2 regions of the Metasolibacillus sp. FSL K6-0083 genome follow, and region 2 is predicted to be linked to the other one. Evidence: predicted binding sites of a transcription regulator. Region 2 holds the regulator's gene; the other holds the start of a gene.
What was found. The regulator CtsR, encoded in region 2, represses protease genes until heat stress. The targets are predictions, from matches to a motif close to ATGGTCAATAAAGGTCAAACA.
Positions count from the first base shown of each region.

Region 1: clpP (ATP-dependent Clp endopeptidase proteolytic subunit ClpP) is a predicted target of CtsR. The motif match lies at 4,313-4,333, and genes of this name have one in related genera.

Region 1 covers NZ_CP152046.1:3,460,202-3,471,567, reverse strand. Annotated here, with positions in the region: gene gap (type I glyceraldehyde-3-phosphate dehydrogenase) at 1-970, opposite strand, end outside; gene MHB51_RS16280 (sugar-binding domain-containing protein) at 1,015-2,022, opposite strand; gene MHB51_RS16275 (glutaredoxin family protein) at 2,264-2,500, opposite strand; gene MHB51_RS16270 (spore coat protein) at 2,590-3,207, shown strand; gene clpP (ATP-dependent Clp endopeptidase proteolytic subunit ClpP) at 3,635-4,225, opposite strand; tRNA gene MHB51_RS16260 (tRNA-Arg) at 4,453-4,527, shown strand; gene MHB51_RS16255 (GNAT family N-acetyltransferase) at 4,873-5,283, opposite strand; gene MHB51_RS16250 (HPr family phosphocarrier protein) at 5,308-5,565, opposite strand; gene whiA (DNA-binding protein WhiA) at 5,692-6,633, opposite strand; gene MHB51_RS16240 (YvcK family protein) at 6,675-7,652, opposite strand; gene rapZ (RNase adapter RapZ) at 7,657-8,538, opposite strand; gene MHB51_RS16230 (8-oxo-dGTP diphosphatase) at 8,563-9,027, opposite strand; gene trxB (thioredoxin-disulfide reductase) at 9,429-10,373, opposite strand; gene MHB51_RS16220 (tetratricopeptide repeat protein) at 10,452-11,366, opposite strand, start outside.
Region 2 covers NZ_CP152046.1:2,656,018-2,667,383, forward strand. Annotated here, with positions in the region: gene MHB51_RS12405 (globin-coupled sensor protein) at 152-1,471, opposite strand; gene MHB51_RS12410 (acyltransferase) at 1,660-1,872, shown strand; gene MHB51_RS12415 (DUF4870 domain-containing protein) at 1,957-2,262, shown strand; gene MHB51_RS12420 (CtsR family transcriptional regulator) at 2,448-2,915, shown strand; gene MHB51_RS12425 (UvrB/UvrC motif-containing protein) at 2,929-3,459, shown strand; gene MHB51_RS12430 (protein arginine kinase) at 3,456-4,550, shown strand; gene MHB51_RS12435 (ATP-dependent Clp protease ATP-binding subunit) at 4,540-6,984, shown strand; gene MHB51_RS12440 (methyl-accepting chemotaxis protein) at 7,406-8,230, shown strand; gene radA (DNA repair protein RadA) at 8,471-9,847, shown strand; gene MHB51_RS12450 (PIN/TRAM domain-containing protein) at 10,137-11,207, shown strand; gene ispD (2-C-methyl-D-erythritol 4-phosphate cytidylyltransferase) at 11,219-11,366, shown strand, end outside.

The DNA.
Region 1 (11,366 bases), 800 kb from region 2:
ATAAACGTGCAGAGTAACCACTTTCGTTATCATACCATGAAATAACTTTTACTAGTTTATTTTCTAGCACCATTGTAGATAGGCCATCAATTGTTGAAGAGCTTACGTTGCCATTGTAATCAGTTGATACTAATGGTAGCTCATTGTAATCTAAAATACCTTTTAATTCGCCTTCTGCTGCTTCTTTTAATGCTGTATTTACTTCTTCAACTGTTACGTCTTTTTTTAATGTTGCAACTAAGTCTACACAAGATACGTTTGGTGTTGGTACACGCATTGAGAAGCCATCTAATTTACCTTTTAACTGAGGTAATACTTTTGATACTGCTACTGCTGCACCCGTTGTAGTTGGAATCATTGATAACGCGCCAGCACGCGCACGACGTAAGTCAGGATGTGGTAAGTCAAGAATGCGTTGGTCATTTGTATAAGAGTGGATTGTTGTCATTAATCCGCGCTCGATACCAAATTTTTCGTCTAATACTTTTGCCAATGGTGCAAGACAGTTTGTTGTACAAGAAGCATTTGATAATACATCATCTGTTTCTGGATTGTAATCTTCGTGGTTTACACCCATTACATATGTTGGTACATCACCTTTTGCCGGAGCTGAAAGAATCGCTTTTTTCGCACCTGCTTGTAAATGATAGCTTAACTTTTCTTTATTGTTAAAAATACCTGTACATTCAAGTACAATGTCTACACCTAATTCGCCCCAAGGTAATTGTGTTGGGTCTTTTTCTGCATATACTTTAATTTCTGTACCGTTAACAGTGAAAGAATTTTCCCCTGCTTTCACATCAGCATCATAGATACCGTGTACTGAGTCATACTTTAATAAGTGTGCAAGCTGACCAGCATCTGTTAAGTCGTTGATTGCAACTACTTCCACTTCACTGTTATTCATTGCTTCACGAAATACTTTGCGTCCAATACGTCCGAATCCATTAATTGCTAATTTTACTGCCATGTGAAATTCCTCCAAAAATTTATTTATAAGAGCTTATTTGCCCATTATAGATTTTCTAAAATTGCATTTGCTGCACTTTCATCGGTAATAAAAATTGTATTTTTTACTGCATTTTTAAAATATGCCTGTACCGATTTTGCCTTACTTGCTCCCGCTGCAATCGCGATAATTAAATCACTTTGCTGCACTTGTTCTAGCTGAATTCCGATTGTTCGAATATGGTGCACAATTTGCCCTTGTTCGTCGAAATAATAGCCAAATGCTTCACCAATCGCGCCTTTGTTCAGCAATAATTGTTTGTCTTGTTCTGTACTTTGCCTGCGGTCAGCCATTTCCATTGCATCACCTATGCCATGAATTACGATATTAATATTGTCGTAAAGTTCAATCATTTCCTTAACAATTGGTTCATCTTTCATAGCACTGTATGCTTGTTCGCTTAAATGCTCTGGTAAAAATAGCGTGCGATACGTTGCGTGACACCGCTCGGCAAATTGTGCAACGAGCGTGTTCGCTTGCATTGTCATTTCATCACCAATCCCACCTCGTGCAGCAATAAATTGTGCACTTTGCAAAGCTTTAGAAGGTTGTAGATATGGCCCAATCGAGCCAACTGAGCTACCTCCTGTCACCGCTATTTTGCAGTTCGGCTGTGCTTTTTGCATAACAAGTGTTGCAGCCTCTTTTCCTATTAAAGAATAAGTGCTCACATCTTGCTCAATATCACTTGGGACGATAATAACTTTGCTAATTTGAAGCGCAGTCTGAAGTTGTTGCTCTTTTTTGGAAATACCCATTAACTCATTAAACAATGTTTTTAATTGCTCTAAAGCGGTATACCCAAGTTCTGTGCAAACCATGCCTTTGACCTGAATTTGAATTAATTGCTGGTCATTTAAAATTTGCGTCTCTTTACGAACATCGCGTTCTGTAAGCTGTAAAATATCAGCTAAAGCTCTTCTTCCGATAGGGCTTTGTAATGCAATTGCCTGCAATAATCGAAAGCGCTTCGTCAGCAAATCATCCATTTCCGGCACCAATTTGCGCTGCATTTCATATAAAGAATTACCGTTCAACAACATCACCTTCCATAAAGTGAAGCCTCAATCAATTGTTGCTTAATATAAGTAGGTATATCTTCGGGTCATTTTTTGTCCCGCTAATAAAAAATCGTCCCACTTAGAGTAAAAAAAATTACCTTTCGACTATATTATATACACATCTATATTTTTTAGCAAATTATTTTGTCTAAAAATTTCGAATCAATTATAATAACGACTACTTGAAGCACCGTTACTCGTGCAGTGCTTCAAACAGTGTTACATAATCAAGCTGACCGTATTGAAGAATCTGCTCATCACAAGTAACAACTGGAATCATCAGCATATACTTCTCATGTAGTGCCTCGTTTTCTTCAATATTAATAACAGTGAGCTCAAATGCACAATCCTCTTGTACAAGCTTTAGTGTCAGCAAGCCTTCCTCACATAACTGACAATCAGGTCTTAAGTAAAAATTAACTGTTTTCATTTGCATCCCTCTTTCAATTCACTATGTATAAAATAACACAAGTTAGGCAACCTATAAAATGTACGACATTTCGATAGGAGGAAAAATTAATGACAGGTGATTTTCAACAGCAACAGCAGGAACAAGCAATGGGACCACTTTCGACAAATCATGGCGGACATGAATTATTTGATGTGCATGAAGTTTTAAGCGCAATGATTGGTGGTTTAAATCAATGCGTTTTGCTGCGTGACCATGTGCAAGACCCAGAGCTACTTTCTATTATGGACAAGCAATATGCTTTTATGCTCGATGAATATAATATTACTGTCGAAGCATACAAAACGGGGCACGACCCACAGCATCCTACACGCACATACAATATGCAAACAGGAAATGATTTCAAATATGGTATCACACCAGGTGAACCAAAAAAACCAATGCAAGCTGCTAACGAGCTAGACGATGCTATCATCGCTGGCTGCTTATTAAGCGTTCATAAAGTTGGTGCTACAGGCAAAACAAAGGCTGCACTCGAAACGTGTAACCCTGTGTTACGCCGTGTCCTACAGGATTCTGTACCAAACTGTATTGAAATGGCCTATGAAATATCTATTTATCAAAACAAAAAAGGCAATTATCAAGTGCCTCAATTGTCAGGCCCTGATATGCAAGCGATGCTTAATATGTATGGTCAAGGTCAAATGGCAAAAAACATGCCAAACTAAAAGAGCGTCCCACAAGCAGTGCTTTCGCCTGCTTGTGGGACGTTTTTTGGGGATGCTTTTAAAAGATATGCTTATGGAAATAAAGAAGACTATCTTTAATAGTGAGGGTAACAGTGTTTCTTCTAAGTGAAGATGGGCGAATTAGGATTTTTCGATAAAAAAGCAATAGTTCTTACATATACCATGAAAATTTGCTTTTCACCTTCACTCGAAAAAATCTGTGACATCTGCTGGAGACCTTATCATGATTCAGCAGGTATTTGAACACCTACTGAATCAGCATTCATCTTGCACCTGTGGAGGTGGGAGTTTCCTGCTGAATCGTGATAAAATCTTCTTGCGTTTCTCCCTGTGTGAACCCTTTGAAGAAACATTAACAAAAGCGTCCAAAACGCCGGCAATCGCACGGCTTTTTTGGACGCCTCTATTATTTCACTTGGTTGCGCTCAATAATTTCATCAATTAAGCCGTATGCTTTTGCTTGCTCAGCCGTCATGAAGTTATCGCGGTCTGTATCGCGAGAAATTGTTGCATAATCTTGACCTGTTTTCTCAGCCATAATTGTGTTTAATTTTTCACGTAAGTGTAAAATACGTTTTGCGGCAATTTCAATTTCAGTTGCTTGCCCTTGTGCACCGCCAAGTGGTTGGTGAATCATTACTTCTGCGTTTGGTAATGCCATACGTTTCCCTGGCTCACCAGCAGCTAATAAAAACGCCCCCATCGACGCAGCCATACCGATACAAATTGTTTGTACTTTCGGTTTAATGAAGTTCATTGTATCGTAAATAGCCATACCTGCTGTAATTGAACCACCAGGAGAGTTAATGTATAAAGAAATATCTTTATCTGGGTCTTCTGCCTCTAAAAATAATAACTGCGCTACAATTGAGTTTGCTACATTATCATCAATTGCACTGCCTAATAAAATAATACGGTCTTTTAGTAAGCGTGAATAAATATCGTAAGCTCGCTCACCACGGTTTGTTTGTTCAATAACTGTAGGAATTAAATTCATTGAAAAATCCTCCTTTATAAAAGGTAAATTCATATGCTCATTGTTGAAAAGCTAAGCTCCTTCAACTGTATTCTTATCATACACGCAATAGTCAAGAAAGGTCAAATATAAACTCCGAAAATTTATCTTGAAATATTCAGCTGTCGTTTGTATAATTGAAAAGTCGTTAATTTTTGCATATACGACGATTTTATCACCATTCAGAGCTTTGCACAATTTTTGCACTTGTCCTCGTGGTGTAATGGATAACACTGAAGATTCCGGTTCTTCCGCTGGGGGTTCGATTCCCTCCGAGGGCACCATTTTACTGTTTCAATATAATATTTTGTATAGCAAGACCTGATTTATGAGCCAATTAGTTTAGCAGCCTAATTGACTCATAAGAGGGAGTTGATGGATAAAGGCGATATCACACTGTACCGATTGAGCCTTATCCACCTCTCTTTAAACTACTTATGACAGACTTATTTAATTCATGACAACTATCATTTGAATATAAATTAGCGAGCAATAGAGGTTTATCGGTTTTATGAATAAAGAAAAGGGACGGGGCTGTCCGAAAAGTGCACATCTTTTCGGACAGCCCCATTCTTTCTCGCTAAAAAACGGTCAGTTGGCAAATGCAATCTGACCGCAATAATATTTCCTTATTTTTTTAAAAAGATTTCATAAAGATTTGCATTTGGGTAATAGAGTGACCCAAATTCCTCATAACCATTCTTTTTATAAAATGCAGGTCCTTGAAAATCAAAAGTTTCAAGACGAATGACCTCGCAACCAAAATCATATAAATCCGCTTCAATTGCTTTTAAAAGCACTGTCCCGATTCCTTTATGACGATAATTTTCATCAACCCACAATGTATCAATATAGCCAATTTTATAGTAGGAAGAATAACCAAATACACCACCGATTATTTTGCCATCGTCCTCCACTACATGCTTAAATGAAATGAACTCTTTTTCTTGTAATAGCGGCTTTTTCCGTAAATTATATTTCGTTAATTCCTCCTCAATAAATTGAACTTCTTCATTTGATGCTTCTCTACATTTATACATATTTTTTCTCCTACTTACAGTTGCTTAGTCTTCTTGCTCAATAAACTCCGTCAATGCGGCAACTGCTTTTTCTGCGTCTTCACCAGTAGCTATTAGGGTTACTTGTGTGCCTCTTGCAATTGCCAAACTCATAATTCCCATAATCGATTTGGCATTTACTTTTTTATTGTCCTTTTGTAAAAAGACATCAGATTTATAGCGATTTGCTTGCTGTACAAAAAGCGCTGCCTGCCTAGCCTGCAATCCTGATTTTAATTTGACTTCTACTTGATTTTCAGTCATTCCCTTTTCTCCCTTTCCATTACCGCTCATCTATTATTGTAACCTTATCTTATCGAATTGATAGGAAAAGAACAATGTATACGCATCGTATTTTGTATTCGTTTTCAAAATTTTTCTACTATTAGCTTAAATTTTTTCTCCGCGTCTAATTGCCTCTGCAATTTCATCGATTTTACGTAAACGATGGTTGACACCTGACTTACTTACAACACCGGTCGATACCATTTCGCCTAGCTCCTTCAATGTCACATCTTGATACTCTACACGTAGACGTGCAATTTCACGTAGCTTTTCAGGCAGTTGATCAAGCCCAATGGCATTATCAATATAACGTATATTTTCAACTTGGCGCAATGCAGCACCAATCGTTTTATTCAAATTCGCTGTTTCACAATTCACAATGCGATTTACACTGTTGCGCATATCCCTTAAAATTCGTACATCTTCAAATTTCAACATTGCTTGATGTGCGCCTACTAGGCTTAAGAAATCAGAAATTTTTTCTGCTTCTTTTAAATAAGTTACAAAGCCTTTTTTTCGCTCAATCGTTTTGGCATTTAGCTGGAACGTATTCATTAGCTCCGCCAATGCTTCACCATGCTCTTTATATAGCGAATAAATTTCCAAATGGTAGGAGGATGTTTCAGGGTTATTAACAGAACCCCCTGCTAAAAAAGCGCCACGCAAATACGCTCTCTTATGATTATTTTTTTGAACAAGTGATTCGGCAATTGTATGGTTAAATTGAAATTCATCCGAAATAATTTGCAAATCTGTTAACAATTCACGAGCACCTTCACGCACCCGGCAAATATACACATTATTTTTCTTTAAGCGCATTTTTTTACGAACAAGTAGCTCTACATTATATGGATAAAGCTTTTTAACAATCGTATAAAGTCTTCTGGCAATTGCAGCATTTTCTGTCTGGACATCTAAGCTAAGTTGGCGATTTGTAAATGATAATGAGCCATTCATTCGAATGAGTGCAGAAACTTCCGCCTTTAAGTTCATATCATCCGCCTCTATTTGTGTCAGCTCTTTTTTTGTTTCTGATGCAAACGACATCGATGTCTCCCCCTTTCTTTACAAGGAATAAAGTCCCGCTATTAGCATTTCTTTTTTCGCTGCTTTTGTTCGCTACATTCTTCTAGCCACTTTGCTACATTCAGTGCATGGTGACGTACAGTATTGTTTTTAATGAGCGCAATTTCCTTTTGAATTACTTCAATTCCCATTTTTTCGATACGTTCAATATCTACAGCAACCGGCTTAGCATTTTCAGTTTGATAGCTATCAATAACAGGTTGCGGCATTATAAAATCATTGACTAGCACCTTTTGAATAAATGGTGTTTTCATATGCGCATGAATGGCTTCAATATGGTCTGCTACACTATAGTTTAGCGTTTCACCTTTTTGTGTCATTAAATTGCAAATGTATATTTTCTCAGCTTTGGAACGAATAACAGCAGTCCCTAATTCTTCAACTAATAAATTGGGAATAATGCTCGTATATAGGCTACCTGGGCCAATTAAAATATAGTCTGCGCTATGTATCGCACGAATAGCTGCCGGTAAAGGAGCTACATCGCCCGGGGATAAAAAAACTCGCTTGATTGCTGATTGAGCTTGCGGTATACGCGACTCTCCCTCAATATAGGTTCCGTCAACTAGCTCCGCATGCAGCGTGACTTTTTTATTAGAGGCAGGTAATACTTTGCCATGTACATTCAGCACTTTGCTTATTTCAGCAATGGCGTGGCTAAAATCACCTGTAATATCCGTTAGTGCTGTAAGCATTAAATTTCCTAATGAATGACCACCTAAATCGTCCGAGTTCGAAAAGCGATATTGAAACATCTTCTCAACTAACGGCTCTACATCGGAGAGCGCAGCAATTACATTGCGTATATCGCCTGGCGGTGGAATATCGTAGTCATCACGAAGGCGTCCTGAAGACCCACCATCATCTGCCACAGTTACGATAGCTGTAATATCAAAGGGCTTCTTTTTTAAACCACGTATTACAGTGGAAAGCCCTGTTCCGCCACCGATGACTACGACTTTTTTATTGAGTTTTTCCATCCCATCAAGCCTTTCTACGTTTAATATCTCGGTGCGTCACAATTGTATGCTCCTTTTGACTAAGTAGCTTTCCAAAATATTCTGCTAATGTTACAGAGCGATGCTGACCACCTGTACAGCCAAATGCAATGACTAGCTGCGATTTACCTTCTTTTTTGTAGAGCGGAACCATGAATTGCAATAAATCCGTTAGCTTTACGATAAGTTGCTGTGTTTCTTCTGTCGCCAAAACATAGGAGGAAACCTCCGTTTGCAAACCTGTTTTTTGGCGGAGTTCTTCAACATAATAAGGATTTTTCAAAAATCGCACATCGAATACTAAGTCAGCATCAATCGGCATGCCATGTTTAAAGCCAAAGGACATGACATTTACTGAAAAAATTGGCTTATTAGAATGCGCAAATTTACTCGTAATAATCTCACGTAGCTCCCTTGGCTTTAGCATCGATGTATTAATAACTGTTTTTGCCTGACTTTTAATTTCCTCAAGTAATTGACGCTCTAATTTAATCCCATCTAAAAGTAGACCTGCTGGCGCCAAAGGATGTGAGCGTCGCGTTTCTTTATAGCGTCTTACGAGTGCCTCATCGTCGGCATCTAAGAATAAAATATTGCCCTGAATATCTTCCTGATTGGCTAGCTCATTCAGAACAGCCGATACTGATTCAAAAAACTGATACCCACGCAAATCCATTACAACAGCTATACGTGAAATTTTCCTCTCTGAATCACGCATTAATGCTAAAAATGTCGTCAAAAGTTCTGGTGGGATATTATCGACGCAATAAAAACCTAAATCTTCAAAGCTTTGCACCGCTACCGTCTTTCCAGCCCCAGACATCCCTGAAATAATTACTAGCTCCTGTGCATATGTTTGATTACTCATATCGACAGTTCTCCCTTCGCTTATTTACTCTTGTGAATTTTGTATTGTTTCACTTAATAGCTCAAATTGCTCTGTATACTCAAATGTCCCATATTGCATCCCTTTATTTGATGCAACAAACAACAAATTTGTTCGGTCTCCTTCAGCCATTGGTAAATGGTGCAATTGGTCAATATCGAACCAGCCAAGTATGCCTTCCCTCGTTTCCTCATAAGGTATACCTTCTATACCATGTGCGACAAAAGTGTAAAGCATCCACTCATTAACGATTTCTTGCTCCCGTTTAATCACCATCGTATAAACACCTTTTAAATGGACATTTTGCGGTGTTGCATTCGTTTCTTCTTGGAATTCACGAATAGCCGCTTCATAAATCGACTCACCACTTTCCATCTTGCCACCCGGCGCGACATACCAGCCACGTCTTGGCTTTTGCAGTAACAATACCTTCCCATCTTGTATTGCTAGTAAATTGGCAATTCTTTGCATACATTTCACCCCAAATCAATTGCAATTATTTTATCATTCACCTTTTACTTCATTATACATTATCAATTACACCTTAGCGTAATTGTATCCAGATTTTTTCAAGCTATATGGTGGAAGTTAACCTAAAACCGTCACGTCCTGTGACGACGGTTAACTGACCTGCATCATGCAGGCCTCCCTTCAAAATCTGTGACATTTGCTGAAAGAAGTTTAACAGGGCGCTTAGCTAACAACACGCCTAATAATTTTTTGTGAGTAGTAAAGATGAAAGCACAAAAAGAGGTTGCTTCTGCAAATAAGCAGAAACAACCTAAACAAAAATTTCAAAAAGGGAGATTCACTAATAACCTTAGTATACCCTTTTATTGTTGCAAGAAAGTTACAGCATTATTAAAGTTCAATTAAAGATTATGTTTTTCCTTTAATTCTTCAACAAAATGCTGCGCTGATTGTGCAGCGATACTACCGTCTCCTGTCGCTGTTACGATTTGACGTAGCATTTTATCACGCACATCTCCAGCCGCGAAAATACCTGGCACAGCTGTTTCCATTTTTTCATTCGTTACAACATAGCCTGCTTCATTTAAAATATTTAAGTGTGTAAATGGTGCAGTTAACGGAACCATACCGATATAAACGAATACACCATCTGTTTTTACATCCGTTTCAGTGCCATCTACCGTAGATGTTAATGTAACGCTACCTACTTTACCATTATCCTCATTAATTTCTTTTACGGTTGCATTCCAAATAAAATCTACCTTATCATTAGCAAATGCACGATCCTGTAGAATTTTTTGTGCGCGTAACTTATCACGGCGATGTACAATCGTTACTTTTTCTGCAAAGCGCGTTAAATAAACACCTTCTTCAACAGCAGAGTCTCCCCCACCAACAACGATTAAGTTCTTTTGTTTGAAGAATGCTCCGTCACATACTGCACAGTAGCTCACGCCACGTCCACCAAGCTCTTGCTCCCCCGGTACACCCATTTTTTTATATTCTGCACCCGTTGCAATAATAATAGAACGAGTTTTATATTCCTTCTTACCAGAAACAATCGTTTTATATTGTTCCCCGTCAGTAATTTCTGTAACATCCCCATAAGCATACTCTGCACCAAACTTTTTGGCATGCTCAAACATTTTTGTTGATAATTCTGGCCCTAAAATATGATCAAAACCTGGATAGTTTTCAACTTCCTCTGTGTTGGCCATTTGACCACCTGGAATACCGCGCTCAATCATTAACGTAGATAAGTTAGCACGAGATGCGTAAACCGCTGCTGTCATGCCCGCTGGCCCAGCACCAATAATGACTACATCATAAATTTTTTCCTCTGTCATCAAAAAATCCTCCTCAAAACTTGACTACTAGACTGCATTCATCGTATACAATTCAAAAGCTATATTCAAATAAAATGCCTATTCAAACTCAGTCGGTACAAATGCTAACAATTCATTAACATATTTCGTTAATGTCGCAACACTAATATTATAATTTTCGGCACAATTTTTTTTGGTAATATTGTCCCCCATTGCAGATTGCAGCATATAGTCTACTGCTGCGGCAATGGCGGCAGGATTTTTAAAGGAGTAGCTGGAGCGCAGTGCGAGCTCTCCAATTGAAAACCATAGTTGCAATGCTGAAGTTGCAGTAAAATTCAGCTTGCCGTATACCTCTATTAATTTTTCAGCTACTTCTAAAAAGCGAATAAAGCTTTTTTCAGATTCTGTTGTCATTTGAAAATCATGCCCAAGCGAGTATGCTAAAGTCAGCTTTTCTATTTCATTGTACTTTTCAATATCAATCCATTTTGGGTGCGCAATAATTTCTTGCTTATGTGGCGAATGCTTTAATATAAAAAGCCCAAAAAGGCGGTCTGCTGGATACTTACTATTAATTTTCTCAATAATTAACTCGCGGTTTTTTTCTAATGATTGCTCCTCATCCGCTAATGAGCTCATATGCCATGGCTCAAGCCCTTCCTTTGCAGGATCTAAAACGAGCAAGGATTGCCAAGCAGCTTTCGCTATTTCCTCTTGCTGTGAGAAATAAGCGGATTGTGCTAGCCAATAATAAAAGCCGGGGTCGCCCTCATAGCCTCTTTTATGCATAGAGCGAAGCCATTTATAGGCTGTCTCATACTCACCAATTAAAGCTAAAGTAGCGCCTAGCTTATAACGATTTTCCCAATCATAGGGCTGAATTTTTTTGAGCAATGCTGTTAGCTTTTCAAGCTCAGCTTCAGCTCTTTCATAATAGGCAAAAACAGCCAAATTACATAGAGCGTGTAGATTGCCATGATTTTCACGTAGCACTTGGTTTAATAACGCGTG
Region 2 (11,366 bases):
TCTTCTCGTTTAGAGGAAGTACCGCTAAACTTAGTGTTTTTTTATTTCCAAAGAAAGCTCTCTCTCTATATTGATGAACAAATGTTTTGCTAAAACAACAACGAAAGCGTCCAAAACGCCGGCAACCGCACGGATTTTTGGACGCTCCCAATCAATCTTCTAACTTATTAATTTGCGTCACGATTTGCAATAATTCATCGGAGGATGTAGCAACGATTGTAGACGCTTGTGTTAACTCTGCAATTAAGTTTGAAATTGTGCGAATATCATCTGTAGTATTCATATACTGCTGTTTAATACCAGATACGGCCTCAGTAATTGAAGTAAATGATGCGGCAAGGTTTTGCTGTGTTTCGACAGTTTGCTGCACTTGTGAGTCTACATCTTGTACAGAATTAGCCATGCTTAAAATGTTGTTTTCTGTTTCTTTAATTAAGTGTGCTACATTTTGGACAGCTGTTTTTGTTTCTTCCGCCAGCTTTCTGACCTCGTCTGCCACAACCGCAAAGCCTTTCCCGTGTTCACCTGCACGTGCAGCCTCAATGGAAGCGTTTAATGCCAGCAGGTTTGTTTGGTCTGCTATACCTGTCACAAGACCGACAATTTCTGAAATCTTTTGTGAAGATGTACGTAGGGCAGCCATGGAGGCTTCTAAAGTTTCTACCCCTGTTAAAATAGTATCCATTAAACGTGTTTGCGTTTCTAGGTGACTTCTTCCTAAATTTGATTTCTCTTCTGTTTCTGCAACAAAAGCTAGGCCTTGCTCAGTAGCAGAGCTAATGCCACCTGCTTGATGAGAAATTGTTTGGAGTGACGCAGATGTTTCCTCACTCGTATAACTTAGTTCACGCGAAGTGTCTTGCAGTGTATTAATCAATGCGTGCTTAGATGCCTCGAGCTCTAGACGGATGCGCTCCTCTTCGTTTTCATAAGCTTCAATAACAAGCTGCTGCTCAAAGTTAATTACTTTAGAGAAGGCATTAATAGCTCTAATACACTCCCTTTTTGATAAGCCTAAATCATTAATAAATTCGATAAATGTTGACATTAATGATTGGAAGGATGCTATATACCATTTCGATTTCAAGCCAATTCGCACATGTACATGTGCAATAACTTTGCGCTCTTCTATATAGGCTGTGTTAATTTTACTATCGAAAATATCGTTTAAATGCTTAGTTAATGTGCCTTTTAGGCGGTCGATATGCGAATTTTCTTGAATGATTGCTACTAAATTGGATTGTAAGCTAATTGCTCCATAAAATTGCTCGACCATTATAGGGACTAAATCTTTGGCAAATGGTTGAAGCTGCTTCAAAATAGCTAAGTCCTCTGTTGTCAATTTAAGCAATTGTAGTTGTTTCGCTAAATCAGGGTAATTATTAACATCTAGTTGAACTTGTTGTATATACTTTGCTGTTTCGAAAAAAGTTGATTGTTCCGTAGTCTTTTTTGTAAACCAATTCGCCATTATTTTCTCCATCCCATAATTTATGTAGTTCCTCTATCTTAAAAAATAAAAAACATAACGTTCCTATTGTACTATTTTAAATACGAGTTTTGCAATCTCTTATCGGAAGTATATACGTGATTCGATTTGTTTTTTTAGAAGCTACAAGGTAAAATTAAATGTATCAACTAATGAAGGAGTAACGAACAATGAAATTTCATAAGGGACGTTTAAAGTATGTCGTTCCACTTACAGCTGTTGTCGGAGTTTCATCCACAATGATGCTATTTAATAGATTTGAAGATGTGCCTTCATTGCACAAATTTTTGATTATTGTAGGAGCTGTCTTTTTCGCGGCTGTTATTTCCTATTTCCTTTTCCCGCAGGCTGGAGATAATCCAGATGATACAGGACCTTATTAATTAGGAACTTAAAAAAATGAAACTTTCAATGATGTTCTACCGTATATAAAGTACAAACTTTTTAAAATGAGAGGTTGATACATTATGGAAGACAAATGGTCAAAAGTAATTATTCATGCAAGTGCATTTTTTGCACCTGTGTTAGTACCTATTTTATTTTTCTTAATTAGTACAGATAGTGAAGTGAAGCGTTTATCGATACAGGCATTATTATTCCAAGGTGTGATGTGGGTGCTTATTACAATTTCTGCATTTTTATCTTGGATATTAATTGGTATTCCATTCTTAATTATCTTCTCTATAATGCTATTTGTGGTGCCGATTATCGGTATTATCAAAGCGGTCAACGAAACAACATGGGAGTATCCAATTGTCGGACGCTGGGTATAAGTTTTAAAAGTATAAAAAATGGCAAAACTTCGAATGTAGAGGTTTTGCTTTTTTTGTGCTAATTTTGTCCTTCTTAATTGAATTTTTACATTGTAAGGTCTTTTAATTGCATTTCGATTTCGCTGTTTTTATAATTAAGTCAAAGATAGTCAAAGTCAGTTATGGAATTGAGGTGAGAGACAATCGTGCGGAATATATCTGATATTATTGAAGGTTATTTAAAACAAGTTCTCGAATTAAGTGGGCAAGAGCATATTGAAATAAAACGCAGTGAGCTTGCAGATAAATTTCAATGCGTTCCGTCTCAAATCAATTACGTTATTAATACAAGGTTTACAGCGGAACGAGGTTATTTAGTAGAAAGTAAGCGTGGCGGCGGGGGCTATATTCGTATTTTACGTGTTGAGATTCACTCTAAAGCAGCACTTATTGACAATATGATGGAGCAGGCTGGAGAAGCGGTAACGCAACAGGCAGTTGAGCATATGGTATATCGTTTAATAGACGAAGAAATTATTACGAAACGAGAAGCCAAGTTGATATTAGCAGCAGTCGACCGTTCCACATTAGCATTGCCGTTACCACTACGTGACCAAGTTCGTGCATATATAGTAAAGGCGATGCTTATTACGTTGAAATACGATAATAAATAGGTAGGTGATTAGCATGATTTGTGAACATTGTAAACAGAGACACGCAACTGTCACGGTGACAAAAGTACAAAATGGGCAAGCGGTCGCAAAGCATTATTGCGAGCATTGTGCATCCAAATTCCATCCGTTCCAGACAGATATACAGGAGGAACCTGTCAGTCTGCATCAGCTTATTTCAAATTGGTTTGGTGTACCGATGTGGAAAAGCACGCAAGCAGAGGAAAAAAAGACCACACCAAGCACATGTCCGTCATGCGGCTTCACATATCGCCAATTTTTAAAGCAAGGGAAGTTTGGCTGCGCTGAGTGCTATGACACATTCCGGGAGCAATTGCCCCCCGTGCTTAGCCGTTTACAGGCAGGTACATCACATACAGGGAAATCAGTAGTCATTAGTATGGAGCAGCTCAAGCAAAAAGTAGAGGGCATCCGTCAGCAAATGCAGCGAGCAATTGAGGAAGAGCGCTTTGAGGACGCTGCTAAAATGCGTGACGAAATAAAATTAATTCAGCAAAAGCTTGATGCTGGAGGTGTAGACGTATGAATATCGAGCATTTTTTAAAACATGCGCCTAAGTGCATCGCCGAATATGGTGAGCATTCAGATATTGTCATGACGACTCGTATTCGACTTGCTAGAAATATCGCCAATACACGCTTTCCGCTTAGCTTTTCACAGCAAGAGGCAAATGACGTACAGGAAAAGCTTATGAAGGCATTGCTCACACCACAAGAGCAATTAAATTTTTCTTATTTTCGAATGGCAGACTTATCACAATTAGAGCGTCAATTGTTAGTAGAAAAGCATTTAATTAGCCCTTATTTAGCAAAGCATAAAGAATCAGGGGCGGTCCTTTTATCATTAGATGAATCGACAAGTGTAATGGTTAACGAGGAGGACCACTTACGCATTCAAGTTTTGAGCCCGGGCTTGCAGTTGATGGAGACGTATGAACAGGCGAGTAAGCTAGATAATCGCTTAGGTAAGCAAGTGAGCTATGCATATGATGAGCAGTTTGGTTATTTAACGAGTTGTCCAACAAATGTAGGTACAGGTTTACGGGCATCCATTATGATGCATTTACCAGCATTAACAATGTCTAAGCAAATGAATGTCCTCATCCAAATGATGACACGTATAGGGATGGTTGTGCGTGGTATATATGGAGAGGGCAGCGAAAATTTGGGTAATATTTATCAAATATCTAACCAAGTAACGCTTGGTAAGTCAGAGCGTGAAATTTTAGAGGAGCTGCAAAAGGTTGTTGAACAAATTATCGGGAAAGAGCGCGCTGCTCGTCAAAAATTACTTGAGCGAGCGCGAGTGACATTGGATGACCGCGTTAATCGTGCATTAGGAACGCTACGCTATGCTCGTGTATTAACGAGTGAAGAGGCGGCATCCTGCCTATCAAGTGTGCGATTAGGTGTTGACTTGAAGTTAATTGAAGGAATCTCACCAAACAGCTTAAATGAATGTGTGATGCTAATTCAACCAGGCTTTGTTCAACAATATGCAGGTACAATGCTCGATGCGGTAGACCGTGATATATATCGAGCGCAATATATTCAGAGGAAATTGGGTAAAGATAGTTTAACTACAGGAGAAAAAGGAGAGGAAACATATGATGTTTAATCGATTTACGCAACGTGCACAAAAGGTTTTACAACTAGCACAGGAAGAAGCTATTCGTTTAAATCATGATGCGATTGGCACAGAGCATATTTTACTTGGTCTCGTACGTGAAGGCGGTGGCATCGCAGCAAAAGCGCTAGAAGCAATTGGTGTTAGCCCTCAAACGATTGAAGCAGGTATTGAAGAGCTAGTAGGGAAGGGAACTGAAAAAGTAGGCTTAACAGTGAGCTATACGCCACGAGCTAAAAAGGTAATTGAATTATCTGTTGATGAATCACGTAAATTAGGTCATTCCTATATTGGCACAGAGCATATTTTATTAGCGTTGATTCGAGAAGGGGAAGGAGTAGCCGCACGCGTCTTAGCTAATGCGGATGTGAGCTTAAATAAAGCGCGTCAACAAGTGCTACTATTACTGGGCAATAACGATGCAAATCAGGCTGGAGGCGGTGCGGCAAGCCCGACTGCGAGCACACCAACTTTAGACGGCTTAGCACGCGATTTAACTGCCATTGCACGTGAAGGCTCATTAGACCCAGTTATCGGTCGTTCGAAAGAAATTACACGTGTCGTTGAAGTATTATCACGACGTACAAAAAATAACCCAGTGCTAATCGGTGAACCAGGTGTAGGTAAGACGGCGATTGCAGAAGGTTTAGCACAGCAAATCGTTAACAACGAAGTACCGGAAACTTTACGCGATAAACGCGTTATGACACTTGATATGGGAACTGTCGTGGCAGGCACAAAATACCGTGGTGAATTTGAGGATCGCTTGAAAAAAGTAATGGATGAAATTCGCCAAGCAGGCAATATTATTTTATTCATTGATGAATTGCATACATTAATTGGTGCAGGTGGAGCAGAAGGTGCAATCGATGCTTCGAATATTTTAAAACCATCTTTAGCGCGCGGCGAATTACAATGTATTGGTGCGACAACATTAGATGAGTATCGTAAATACATTGAAAAAGATGCTGCTTTAGAGCGACGCTTCCAGCCGATTCAAGTTGATGAACCGTCTGTTGATGAAACGATTCAAATTATTTACGGCTTACGTGACCGTTATGAGGCGCATCACCGAGTGAAAATTACAGATGAGGCAGTGGATGCGGCAGCGAAATTATCGGACCGCTATATTTCAGACCGCTTCCTACCTGATAAAGCAATTGACTTAATCGACGAGGCAGGCTCAAAGGTGCGTTTACGCTCATTTATCGTACCGCCAAACTTAAAGGAGTTAGAGGAACGTTTAGAAAGCGTACGCTCTGAGAAAAATGCTGCTGTATCAAGCCAAGAGTTTGAAAAGGCTGCTGCTTTACGCGACTCTGAGCAAAAGTTAAAAGAGGAATTAGAGCAAACAACGAAGGAATGGAAGGAATCTCAAGGTAAGGCGGAATCTCAAGTAACGGTGGAAGATATAGCTGAAGTTGTGTCAATGTGGACAGGAATTCCTGTAAATAAAATTGCGCAGGAGGAGTCTGCAAAGCTGTTAAATTTAGAGGAAGAGCTGCATAAGCGAGTGGTTGGTCAAGGAGAAGCAGTTGAAGCTATTTCACGTGCCATTCGTCGCGCACGTGCAGGCTTAAAAGATCCGAAGCGTCCAATCGGCTCATTTATTTTCCTCGGCCCTACAGGGGTAGGTAAAACAGAGCTTGCCCGCGCATTAGCAGAAGTAATGTTTGGAGATGAGGATGCGATGATTCGCATTGATATGTCTGAGTATATGGAGAAACATGCGACATCTCGTTTAGTTGGTGCACCTCCAGGCTATGTAGGCTTCGATGAAGGCGGTCAGCTTACGGAGAAAGTGCGTCGTAAACCATATTCTGTCGTGCTACTTGATGAAATTGAGAAGGCACATCCAGATGTATTCAATATTTTATTACAAGTGTTGGAAGATGGTCGTTTAACGGATTCGAAAGGACGTCTCGTTGACTTCCGCAACACAGTTGTCATTATGACATCAAACGTAGGTGCGGATGCGTTGAAATTCCAAAAAAATCTAGGCTTCAGTGTTGGCAACTCAGCGTCTAGACATAAAGATATGAAGGGCACAATGCTGGATGAGCTGAAAAAAGCATTCCGTCCAGAGTTCTTAAATCGTATTGACGAAATGATTGTATTCCATTCATTAGAAAAAGAACACTTAACAGAAATCATTTCATTAATGGCAGCATCTTTAACGAAGCGTCTACAAGAGCAAAACATCGAACTAGAGCTGACAGACGCTGCGCTTGCAAAAATCGCAGAGGAAGGCTACGACCCACAATATGGTGCCCGACCATTACGTCGCGCACTGCAAAAACATGTGGAAGATCGCCTATCCGAAGAGCTATTAAAAGGCACAGTATTGACAGGCGGCAAAATTGTTTTCGATTATGTCAATGATGAGTTCGTTGTACGTGCCAAGGAAAATGCTGTGGAGGCTTAATTTAACGTCTTTCAGCGGAAATCTCCCACCACTGTAATTGGTGAGATGAATGCAAGCATTAGACTGATTTTAGCTAGTGCGCAAACACTCGCTGAATCATAGGGACTCAGTCTAAGAACATTGCATCCTAAGATAACGACTGAGTGACCAACATCGTGTTGGGCTAAAGCCTCTGGCGGATGTCACAGGACGTGAAGGTTTTAGGTTAACTTCCGTTAAATAGCATAAAAAATCTGGACACAATTGCGCTGAGGCGTAATTGATAGAAGCACGAGAAATCACCTTGATTTCTCGTGCTTTTTCGCAATGCTAAGTTTTTTGCGTTCGCATTTCCAATGATTGTGTGCGAATTGTGACTTTAGACCTGTTCGGAAAGTGTAGTCGATGACAAAATGGTTTATTAAACTTTAGAAAAAAGGAAATGATTTCGACAATTGAACAACATGATAAAGTAAACAATCAGCATGTTGTACTAGGTGAAATGGTTGGAGAAATATTAGATGAGTTTAATAAAGTTGAAAATAGTACAATCAAATCAAACCATATTGCAGAAAATGCATTGAGTAAAGGGAATATTTTAATTTCCGCCTCTGACCAAATGGCGACATTGTCAGTTGAGAGTAAGCAGGCAGTACATGAAGTGGAGCAGCTAATTGATTTATTAGGTGAGCAATCGCAAAAAACCTCTTCAAGCATGAGCGATTTAAGTGAGCGTTCTAAGCAAATTGCGGAAATTGTTAATGTGATTGGAGAGATTTCAAATCAGACGAACCTGCTCGCTCTAAATGCTTCAATTGAGGCTGCGAGAGCCGGGGAACATGGAAAAGGCTTTTCTGTCGTTGCCGAGGAAGTAAGGAAATTAGCAGAAAACACGAAAACAAGCACCGAAGACATCGCAAACTTAACAAAGAAAATCGAAGAGCAAATTGCCCAAGCCTATGAAGACAATAAAAATAATATGCAGCTAGTGACGAATGGCATCGAAAAGAGTGCAGCAACATCTGCGCAAATTGAAAGTTTACTGCATATGATTACGAATGTCCAAACAGGCATTGATGAACTATTAGGCTATATGAAAGAGCAAAAAACCTCAAATGAAGATGTAATGGATAAATTCAAAATGACAACATCTCTATTTGATGACACGAATCGTGTATTAACAAACCATATTGACGAATCTGAAATCGTCACACGTAAATTATTAGAGGCAGTGGAGCAAGTAAAACATTTTCATATTAGAAAATAACGAAATTGGACGGTAGCTTGCGATAAAGCTGCTGTCTTTTTAACTTCTATTAGGTGACTGGACACAAGCTGATAAAAAGGAACTTGGTCTAAGGCTATCGCATCTTACTGGCACGACTAAGTGACCAACATCGTGTTGACCAGACTTGCGGCGGGTGTCACAGACTTTGGAGGGAGGCTTGCGTGAATAGGCAGTATTTTATTACTTTGCTATAATAAAGCTAAAAACATCGGAGGTATCATGGCAAAAAAGAAGACAAAATTTATATGTAATGCATGTGGCTACGAATCGGCGAAGTGGATGGGGCGCTGTCCGGGCTGTGGGCAGTGGAACACAATGGTGGAGGAAGTGGAGGTTATTGTCAAGGGACCTCGCGGAGCCTTCCAGCATTCTAGTGCAACAACGCAAAAGGCTGTGCCGATAATGACTGTGGAAACGGTGGAGGAAGCACGCATTGTTACCGAGATGACGGAATTGAACCGTGTGCTGGGGGGCGGTATTGTTGCTGGCTCGCTTGTGTTAATTGGGGGAGACCCAGGCATTGGAAAGTCGACTTTATTGCTTCAGGTGTCCGCGCTACTTTCCAATCGTGGGCAGCGGGTGCTTTATATTTCTGGGGAGGAATCGATTCGCCAGACAAAGCTGCGCGCAGAGCGTTTAGGGGTAAAGTCACAGGAGCTATATATATATTCTGAAACGAATTTAGAGTTTTTGCATCAAACAATCGAAGAGGTGCAACCGAAGTTTGTCATTGTCGATTCGATTCAAACAGTGCACCATCCAGAGGTGACGAGTGCGCCGGGAAGTGTTTCGCAAGTGCGTGAGTGTACAGCGGAGCTAATGCGCATTGCGAAAACGAAAAATATTGCGATTTTTCTTGTGGGGCATGTGACGAAGGAGGGGCAAATTGCTGGTCCCCGCCTTTTAGAGCATATGGTGGATACGGTGCTTTATTTTGAAGGAGAGCGCCATCATAATCACCGTATTTTGCGTAGCCAAAAAAACCGCTTTGGCTCGACCAATGAGATTGCTATTTTTGAAATGTTGCACGGTGGTCTAAAGGAAGTATTAAATCCATCTGAATTATTTTTACAGGAGCGTTCACAGGGTGTAGCGGGCTCGACTATCGTTGCATCGATGGAAGGGACGCGCCCTATTTTAGTGGAAATTCAATCACTTGTCACACCTACAAGCTTTAATTACCCAAAACGAATGGCAACGGGCGTAGATCAAAACCGTGTGCAGCTATTAATGGCAGTACTAGAAAAACGCATGGGTATGATGTTGCAGGCACAAGATGCTTATATTAAGGTAGCGGGCGGTGTGAAGCTTGATGAGCCAGCGATTGATTTAGCTGTTTTGACATCGATTGTTTCGAGCTTTAAAGATGAGGCTGTTCGCGCTACAGATTGCTTTATCGGAGAGGTTGGTTTGACGGGGGAGGTACGTCGAGTTTCACGTATCGAGCAGCGTGTGCAGGAGGCAGCAAAGCTAGGCTTTCAACGAGCTTTTATTCCAGCATCGAATATAGGTGGCTGGGACTTCCCACCCGGTATTCAAGTCGTTGGTGTCGAAACGATAGGTGATAGCTTGCGGTTGTGCTTTAATAATTTGTAATGACTGTAAAGGCTGTTAGGAAAGTCTGATTTCCTGACAGCTTTTTTTACTTCTTTTATTTTAAAATGTAAAGAAAGCTGCGAGGTCTAGTGTTCATCATCTTTTTAAATGGGATACTTGCTTTTAAACACGGAGTTTTATTTTAACCAAACAAGAATGAAACGTCCCAAAAGCAGGTGAAGTGCAGTTTTTGGGACGTCCTATCAAATTTCTTGCAAATTAGTGGGCTGTTCATCGCAATAATAAGAGGAACAATGTATAATTATGCTCAAAGAGAGGATGTGATGTGATGTTAAAGAGAGTTATTCAAATTGCCTTTTTATTAATCGGGGGAGCGTTAGGCTTTATTTTTTTACCGCCATTATACGAGTTTATGCATTTATCTTCTAATCCGTGGCTTGACAATCCTATTGTTTCGATTATTTTAGGTGCTAGTTTACTATTTGTTTTATCATTTTTATTATCTGATTATTGCGTCCGTTTAATTGTTTGGATGGAGGAAGTGCTTTTCAAATTGCCGATAGGTGATTTGCTATTTGGAACATTCGGCTTAATTGTTGGGCTAATTGTGGCGTATTTTATCGGCTTTGCGATTGAGCGTATCCCACTACCAGTTGTGCCAGAAGTGTTACCGATTCTTTTCTCAATTATACTCGGCTATTTAGGGTTCCGCATTGGCTTTAAGCAGAGGGAGGAGCTATTGCAGCTATTTGCCCCTAAAAGTAATATACAGAAGAAAAAAACTACGGTACAGGATGATATGGCCATGTCGAAGTTATTAGATACGAGCGTTATTATCGATGGGCGTATTGCAGATATTTCTGCCACAGGCTTTGTGGAGGGAGCGTTAGTTGTGCCGCAATTTGTGTTAACTGAATTGCAGCATATTGCTGACTCTTCAGATACATTAAAACGCACGCGAGGTCGCAGAGGTCTAGATATTTTAAAGCGACTACAGGATGAGCGAGCATCACAAGTGCTAATTGTAGATGATGATTTTGAGGAGGTTCAAGAAGTCGACTTGAAGCTAGTGCGCTTAGCGAAGCAGCGCAGCGCACAAATATTAACGAATGATTTCAACTTAAATAAAGTATGTGAGTTACACAACGTGCAAGTATTAAATATTAATGATTTAGCGAATGCAGTGAAGCCTGTTGTTATTCCAGGGGAGGATATGCAAGTCGTTGTTATTAAAGATGGCAAGGAGCATAATCAGGGGGTTGCTTATTTAGATGACGGTACGATGATTGTTGTAGAAGGTGGTCGCAGCTATATCGGGCAGGCAATTACAGTGACCGTTACAAGCGTGTTACAAACATCGGCAGGGCGCATGATATTTGCTAAGCCAAAAGAAAGTTAGGAAGTGAGCAAATGCGATATGAAGTAGTATTGCCTGCTGCGGGCAGTGGAAAGCGAATGGGCGCAGGGCAAAACAAATTGTTTTTGCCGCTTTTAGAAAAGCCCATTTTAATGCACACATTAGAAATATTTGAGCAGGATTGTAATTGTACGGGCATTT